One region of the uncultured Porticoccus sp. genome, then DNA from elsewhere that is predicted to be linked to it. Evidence: riboswitches for the same ligand, from Rfam matches in the RefSeq annotation. Region 1 holds a riboswitch; the other holds the start of a gene.

Region 1 (4,428 bases):
AACCCAGGTTAAGCCATGCCGGCGAATGACTTGATTGAGGCTCTTGTATTTCGGTCATCCTGATTCCCGTTAACCACCTGTGGCATTCATAAAACGCAATACTTGCGGTTTGTCATCATGGTAAAAATAGTGTCGTTCCGGCTTCAATGCCATTGCATTGACAATAGCATTCTGCAAAGCGGGCATGTCTTGGGGATAACGGCGTATCACCGCACGCAGATCCACCGAGTGTTCATTACCGAGACACAGTAATAACCGGCCTTCGCAGGTAACCCGAACCCGGTTGCAACTGTCGCAAAAATTGTGGCTGTGGGGAGAAATAAAACCAATGCGACTGGTGCTGCCGGCAATGCGGTAGTAACGGGACGGCCCGGCAGTGCTCTCGGTGCTGGCCAACAGTGGATAATAATCACCGATTCGCTGCCGGATTTCCTCACTGGTGACCAGCCCGCCCTGCCGATCGCGACAGCCGACATCGCCCAGCGGCATTTCCTCAATAAAGCTGATATCCAGACTCCGCGCCAGGGCAAACTCCACCAGCGCGACCACCTCGTCATCGTTCTGACCGCGCACGATCACGCTGTTCAATTTGATGCGCTCGATACCGGCCTGCTGCGCCGCCTCAATGCTAGACAATACTTGCGGCAGTTTACCGGTGCGGGTAATGGCACTGAAACGCTCAGGATGCAACGAATCAAGACTGATATTTATACGCCGCACACCGGCGGCTGCCAGTGCCGGGGCGGTGTTGCGCAACTGGGAGCCATTGGTGGTGAGCGTCAATTCATCCAACCCGCGCAGCGAGCCCAGGTTGCCGATCAACGACATGACGTTTTTGCGCACCAGCGGCTCTCCCCCGGTCAGACGGATACGCTTGACTCCCAGGGATACAAAAGCCTGTCCCAGGAAAGCCATCTCTTCCAGCGTGAGCAGTTGCTGGCGCGGCAGAAACCGCATGTCCTCCGCCATACAATAGACGCAACGAAAATCACAGCGATCGGTCACCGACAGACGCAGGTAGTCAACAACGCGACCAAAACGATCCTCCAGAACGGCCTGGGGTTCACTCTGCATAGCTGGTGCTCCACAACTGCTTCAGTGTAAATACGTGTTTTCTTCCGGTGATCTCTAGTTTAGGAATCGACAGCCTCGATTCGTTGATCGAAGTCAAACTTACCCATGTAATTAGCTGTTAACTTGCCACAGGAAGGAAAAAAATTCCTTCAAATTCATTAAGTTAATACCAAGGTATCATTCACCATACCACTTTGGTAGCGGCTTCAGGAAACGACCTGAATTGGGGATTAGATCATGAAAAAAGCTGTTGCAACAAAATCAAAAGTGGCCTTCGCCACCGCCATTATGATGGTGGCAGTGGGAATGGCTGGCACGGCATCTGCCACTGCCGAAGAAGTCACCAGTTTGTCCGAAATCTTTACCAAGGGTGATATCAACCTGTCCTTCCGCTACCGCTATGAGTACGTGGATCAGGATGTCGATACCCTGAATGTCGCCAAGGCGTCCACCCTGAAATCCCGCCTGACCCTGACCTCCGCCAGCTTTCATGGCTTTTCGGGGCTGCTCGAGGTCGATGACGTCGCCCAGATTGGCAGCGAAAGCTATGCCACGCCGTCCAATGGCAAGGCCTCACAATATCCCATCGTCGCCGACCCGGACGGCACCGATATCAACCAGGCTTTCCTGAAATACAAGAATGACTACTTTGCCGGTACCGCCGGTCGCCAACGCATCAACCATGCCGGCCAGCGTTTTGTCGGCGGGGTGGGCTGGCGCCAGAATGAACAGACCTACGACGCCTTGCGCCTGGAACTACCCGTCGGACCGATCAAGTTGGACTACAGCTACATCTGGGACGTCAACCGGGTGTTCGGACCTGATACTGGCGGCGCTCAGCCCCGTCGTTTTGACTCCGACTCCCACGCCCTGTACCTGTCCTACTCGCCCGCGGCGGGACACAACATCGGCGTCTACGCCTACCTGCTGGACTTTGACAACCGGGTGGAAAACGTCACCGGCAACTCTTCCCAGACCTACGGTGTGGAATATAACGGCGCCTTTGGTCCGATCACCGTCGCCGCAGCGGCTGCATCCCAGACCGATTACGGTGACAATGCCACCGACTACGACGCCGAGTACTACCTGGTGGAACTGGGCACCAAAGTCAAGGGTGTTGGCCTGGGTATAGGTTACGAACTGCTGGGCAGCGATGACGGTAAGAAAGCCTTCAGCACCCCGCTGGCCACCCTGCACAAATTCCAGGGCTGGGCGGACATGTTCCTGGTCACCCCCAACGACGGTATTGAAGATCTGTATTTCAAGGTGACCAGCAGTGTGGCAGGCGTGTCCCTCGCCGCTTTCTACCACGACTTCAATGCCGACGAGGGCAGCGCTGATTACGGTGAAGAATTTGACATCGTCGCCACCTACCCGATCAACAGGAACCTGTCGGTGGAGCTGAAATACGCCATGTACAATGCTGACGAGTTTGCGGTGGATACCGAGAAAGTCTGGTTTACCGTCAACTACACATTCTGATCGAATGTCAGCCTGAACGACACGTTGGACTGGCGAGTATTTGACCGGAAAGTGCCCCGGGGTCGAGGTATCAGCGTCGACCCCGGGTTATCTTTACTGACAGCGACTTTCCCCAAGGGAAAACTACTCCGCTGCTCACCGCCACAGCCGGGAATACGCTTGTTCAAAGTGTCCTCAGATTGCGTATAATGATCCATTACATGCTCTTGGGGTGCCGCAAGGCTGAGATGCTGTTTTTCCCGGAAGGGAGACAGCGAACCCATTGAACCTGATCCGGTTAGTATCGGCGTAGGGATGGGCTCTCAATTACAGCAATGCCAATCTCTCTATGCCTCACAATTCATTCATTCCTGTGAGGAGCAACCATGAATTCAAAAACACCTGTGCAACCTGCCGCCAGGAACTTCATTACCCGTGAACCGCTGCCCGCCAGCCGAAAAATCTATCTGAGTCCCGAGGGCCACCCCGACGTAAAGGTACCCGTTCGGGAAATCGGCCTCACCGATGGTACTGCGGTAACGGTCTACGACACCTCCGGCCCCTACACTGACCCGGACGTGGATATCGACGTCCACAAGGGTCTGCCGGACCTGCGCAGCGCCTGGATCGAGGCCCGCGGCGATACCGAGTTCTATGAAGGGCGCGAGATCACGCCCATCGACAACGGCCACGAGGGACAGGACAAAGCCTTCAAATTCTATAATGAAGCGCTGCAGCGTCAGCCCCGCCGCGCCAAAGCCGGAGGCAACGTCACCCAGATACACTATGCGCGACAGGGCATCGTCACCCCGGAGATGGAATATATCGCCCTGCGCGAGAATCAGGCCCGGGAGGCGCTGAACAACGAATTCACCACCGAGGAACGCAACAAGCGCCTCGCCGGCAACGCCATGGGCGCCAACCTGCAGCCCATTACCCCGGAATTCGTCAGAAAAGAAGTGGCCGAGGGCCGGGCCATCATCCCCGCCAATATCAACCACCCGGAGTTGGAGCCGATGATTATCGGTCGCAACTTCCTGGTGAAGATCAACGCCAATATCGGCAACTCCGCCCTCACCTCGAATATCGAAGAGGAAGTGGAAAAGCTGGTGTGGTCCACCCGCTGGGGCGGCGACACGGTGATGGACCTGTCCACCGGCAAGCACATCCACGCCACCCGCGACTACATCGTCCGCAACTCGCCGGTACCCATCGGTACCGTGCCGATTTACCAGGCCCTGGAAAAGGTCAACGGCGTCGCCGAAGACCTCACCTGGGAGGTATTTCGGGACACCCTGATCGAGCAGGCGGAACAGGGGGTGGACTACTTCACCATCCACGCCGGGGTGCTGCTGCGCTACGTGCCACTGACCGCCGATCGGGTTACCGGCATCGTCTCCCGCGGCGGCTCCATCATGGCCAAGTGGTGTATCGCCCACCACCAGGAGAGTTTCCTCTACACCCATTTCGAGGACATCTGCGAGATCATGAAGGCCTACGATGTCAGCTTCTCCCTGGGTGACGGGCTGCGCCCCGGATGCCTGGCGGACGCCAACGACGAGGCCCAGTTCGGCGAACTGAAAACCCTCGGCGAGCTGACCCAGATCGCCTGGAAGCACGATGTGCAGGTGATGATCGAGGGGCCCGGTCACGTGCCCATGCACATGATCAAGGAAAACATGGACATGCAGTTGGAACACTGCCACGAGGCGCCGTTCTACACCCTGGGGCCACTGACCGTGGACATCTCCCCCGGCTACGACCACTTCTCCAGCGGTATCGGCGCCGCCATGATCGGCTGGTTCGGCTGCGCCATGCTCTGCTACGTGACCCCCAAGGAACATTTGGGCCTACCCAACCGGGAAGACGTCAAGGAAGGCATCATCACCTACA
Region 2 (4,428 bases), on a different contig from region 1:
AGTGAAGGAGTCCAGATAAGGCAAGTGGGCATCGGTGTGTTGGGACAGCAGGTGACCAGACACGGCAGAAGCCAGTACAACAGCGAGCAACGCATACAAGTGTTGCGTTAGCCCCCAGCGGGATATCCTGACGCCGCGGTGCTCGACACCACCGCGACGCCACTGATACCACCCATAAACCGCCATCACCAGATAATAGACGTGCAGCAACGAGCCCATGTAAAGACTGACACCGCCAAACACCCAGATATAAATAGCCGTGCCAAAAAAGGCACAGAACCAGCACAGGCTGTTCTCTCGCATAGCCAGCACGAGATAGGCCAATGAAAAAACCACCGCCAGTGCTTCCAGGCTCAACCAATCCGACATTCAGAGTGCCTCATAGCCGGGAATTACCTTGAGTACATAAATCGCCATCCCGAACTCCTTACGGCAGGCGGCGATGGTATCTTGAACCGCCTGCATGGCCGTCTGGTATTCACCCTGCACCACCGTACTGGTGGGGAAGGTCTGCACCTCAAGCCCCGGATAGCAGTTAATCTTCTCAATAAACCCCTTGATCGGCGGAATAAAGTCCTCCCGGTTAGGATACATACTGACATCAATGGTCACCTGCATATGATAAATCTCCTTGGGGTAATGCCCTTAAAAGCGGTATTTGGCGGTGGCGCCAACAATGCGCGGCTCACCATACTGATAATAGGGTTCAGTCTGATAAAAATTGCGGGGGTCATTGCCGAAGCCACCAAAACCGCGAACAATCACATCCCGGTCTGTCAGATTACGTCCCCACAGCATGAAATCCCACTGTTGCACCCGGTACTCAAGCCGGGCATTGAACAGCTCGTAGCGATTTGACCTGGCGTTGTGACGCGGCGACAAATAGAACTGCTGCTTGCCTTCCATTTCCAGTGCTGCCGACATCTGTCCGGTTAAGGCCACCTCGACCCCCAGGGAAAACTGGTAGGAAGGCGCATGTGCCTGCTCCCGACCATCGAGATCGACCGCTACATTGTTTTCCGGATCGGCATCCACATGGCTCAAGCTTTCAAAATCCTGATAGGTAGCACGGAGCAGGCCAAGACTGCCGTAGACCTGAACATCGTCCATCGCTAACCAGTCAAACATCAGCTCAAGACCATAATTACGACCTTTGGACGCATTATCAAAGGTGTCAATAAAACTGCAGGGGCACAGATCACCGGTAATCGGCTTGACCAATGATTGCTTGACCTGCATATCCCGTCGCATTTGGTAAAACAGTGCCAGATTAACCTGCAGGGTGCGATCCAGCCAGTCACCCTTGATGCCGGTTTCGACATTCCACATATATTCGGTATCAAAATCCCGGGCATCGGAGTCCAGCTCAGGGTTACTGTTGACCCCACCGGCCTTGTACCCGCGCGAGACCAGACCATAGAGCAGGGTTTCCGGACTCAGACCGAACTCCAGAGCCAGACGACCTCCCCAGAGCCTTTCACTGGTATCGTGACGAACTCCCTCGCTGTCCAGATAATCGGCACGGCGAAACTCGATTCGTGCGCCGCTGACCAGCTTTAAACGGTCACTGAGTCGGGTGTCCAGCTGACCGTAGACAGCCCGATTGCGGGTATCAAAATCGCTGGTGAAGTCACCGTCAGCATAGGTGTATTGTCGCAGTAGCGACTCATTCTGCCTGCGGTAATAAATACCCAGCACCCAGTCGCTGGCACCATTAAACAGGCGACCCGCTTCATTGGAAATCAACTTCAGATCCAGAGTGCCGTTATAGCGGCTGCGCTGGTAGCGATCAAAAGAGGAATAGGCCCAACCCTCGCAAGGCTGGTCATCACAGATAGCCGCAAAGCTCCAGTCCTCGTCATAACTGTATTCCAGGTTGGTATCGGCATAACTGACCAATCCGACCACATCAAATTGCTCAGTGGCTTGCCAGATACTCTCAACCGCAAAGGCCGTGGATTCCTGACGGTCGTGACCCGGCTGATCGGAGAGCGTATTGCGGGTGTTGTCCAGCGAAAAGGCATCGTAGCCATTGTCGGCGTCCACGTAGAAACCGGTGAAATTCAGCTGTAACCGATCGCTGGCTTGCCATTGCAACTTGCCCCGGGCAGTGAGCTCGTCAATGTTACTGGTATCCTTGCGATTGAGAAATTCGTTATCGATATAGCCGTCACTGCGATGGCCCTGCACGGCCAGACGGTAACCCAGATTATCGGCAATCGGGCCACTCAATACCGCGCTGGTGGTGCGGGTTTCATACTCGGCAATGGAGGTTTCAATGTGACCTTCAAAAATGTCAGTGGGGTTATTGGATGTCATATTGATCAAACCCGCCAGTGCGTTGGCGCCGTAGAGCGTACCCTGGGGACCGCGCAACACTTCAACCTGACGCAAGTCGAGGGTTGTTGCCGCACCGCCGATACCACTGAAATCGATCCCGTCAATCAACAAACCCACCGAGGGGTTCAGCGGCTCGATAAACTGACTGCGCTCCCCGATACCACGGATCTGGATAAACTTGCCGCGCGATGCACCGCTGGAAAAGTTCACATTCGGAACCAGATTCAGGAGCTGGTCCAGGTGACGGGCCTGACGGCGTTCAATCTGCTGACTGTCGAGAACGGAGACACTGTTGCCGGTATCCAGCAAGGATACGTCACGAAACTCGGCAGTCACCACGACTTCCTGAATCGTTTCAGCGGGTAGCGTTGGTGTGGGGGTCTCGGCTGCTGTGCCCTCGGAATTCTCGAGCTCTGTGGCAAGCACACCGCCGGAAAGGAGGCAGGCAAATACCAGCCATTGCATTTTTCGAAAAAGGTCTATCATCATGAGCCCCATTAACACTGTTAAAGAGACCCGGATATGGAAGGAGTGAACGGTGGTTTTGCGTCCTATCCCTACGCCGGTACTATCCGGATCAGGTTCAAAGGGTTCATCCGAAGATGTCTCAGGCTTACGCCGCCCCTTAGGAATAAACACCTGCTGTGTGCAGGTGAGATTGGGAGTTTACGCGAATCAATCACCAACTCAATGGCTGTATTTAAATAATTTTGGAATAACGAATTTCCGGCTCGGATTTGTTGATATAGGCATCAAAAGTCATGCAGATGCGGCGAATCAACAGTCGTCCCACCGGGGTTACCCGGAGGCTATCCGGGTTGAGAACCACCAAGCCGTCGTCCATCATCGACCGCAGCTGAATCAACTCTGCCGCAAAGTAGTCGGCAAACACAACGCCAAATTGTTGCTCGATGTCAGAAAAATTCAACTCAAAATGGCAAATCAACTGCTTGATCACCATCTGGCGCAGCAGGTCATCAGGGCTCAGCTCAAATCCCCGTGCCACCGGCAGATGACCGCTGTCGATGGCAATCTGGTAATCCTCGATCTGCTTGTGATTCTGGGCAAACACATTGTCTATGGCACTGATAGCGGACACGCCAAAGGCCACCAGATCAGAGCCGCCGTGGGTGGAGTAACCCTGGAAATTGCGCTGCAACACACCGTTGCGCTGGGCCACTGCCAGCTCGTCGTCCGGGTGGGCAAAATGGTCCATGCCAATGTAAACGTAACCGGCATTAAGCAACACCTGAGTCATCCGCTCCATCATCAACAACTTTTCGGACGCGCTGGGCAGTGCGCTTTCGTCGATTTGTCTCTGCACCTTGAACAGATGGGGTAAATGGGCGTAATTGAAAACTGATAGGCGGTCCGGGCCGAGGTCAATGATGCTGTCCAGGGTGTGCCTGAAAGTATCCCAACTCTGGTGGGGCAAACCGTAGATCAGGTCCATGCTGATGGAATGGAAACCTTCGGCGCGGCCCGCCTCCACTAGCGCACGCACCTCCTCCACAGAATTGAAACGGTTGACCGCCTGCTGCACGGTGGGATCGAAATCCTGAACCCCCATACTGAGGCGGTTAAATCCCAAATCCCGCAGACAGCTGATCGTACTGACGGCCATATCACCAGGATGAATCTCTATCGAATACTCGCCACTGTCGTCATCCAACAGGTTGAAATGTTTGCGGGTGGCGGCCATCAACAGGCGTTTTTCATCATCACTGATGTAAGTGGGTGTACCGCCACCCCAATGCAGCTGATGGACTGGCCGGGAACGGTCAAACAGTGCCCCCTGACAAGCCACCTCGGTGATCAGCCTTTCCAGATACGGCATGGCACGCTTGCGATTGGCCGTGATGATTTTGTTGCAGGCACAGTAATAACAGACCGTGCTGCAGAAGGGCAGATGAAAATACAGGGACAGAGGACGACCCGCTGCATTACTGCGCTCAATCGCGAGACACAGTGCTGCCTCGCCAAAGCCTTCGTGGAATTGTGGCGCCGTGGGGTAAGACGTGTAGCGGGGGCCGGACAGGTCGTAACGCTCGATCAGCGGACGATCCCAGATGGCCGTATTTTCAGAAA

Evidence for each region. A riboswitch is a leader RNA that binds a small molecule or an ion and turns the genes downstream of it on or off. The one in region 1 is predicted to bind thiamine pyrophosphate.
Region 2: another riboswitch for thiamine pyrophosphate. It lies ahead of AACZ64_RS08870 (TonB-dependent receptor); the one in region 1 lies ahead of thiC (phosphomethylpyrimidine synthase ThiC).

The regions. Positions count from the first base shown of each region.
Region 1 covers NZ_CAXBHS010000013.1:99,871-104,298, reverse strand. The annotation lists gene AACZ64_RS12025 (NnrS family protein) at 1-58, opposite strand, end outside; gene moaA (GTP 3',8-cyclase MoaA) at 70-1,074, opposite strand; gene AACZ64_RS12015 (alginate export family protein) at 1,312-2,556, shown strand; TPP riboswitch at 2,754-2,868, shown strand; gene thiC (phosphomethylpyrimidine synthase ThiC) at 2,922-4,428, shown strand, end outside.
Region 2 covers NZ_CAXBHS010000008.1:85,570-89,997, reverse strand. The annotation lists gene pnuC (nicotinamide riboside transporter PnuC) at 1-369, opposite strand, end outside; gene AACZ64_RS08875 (hypothetical protein) at 370-618, opposite strand; gene AACZ64_RS08870 (TonB-dependent receptor) at 646-2,826, opposite strand; TPP riboswitch at 2,878-2,976, opposite strand; gene hemN (oxygen-independent coproporphyrinogen III oxidase) at 3,041-4,428, opposite strand, start outside.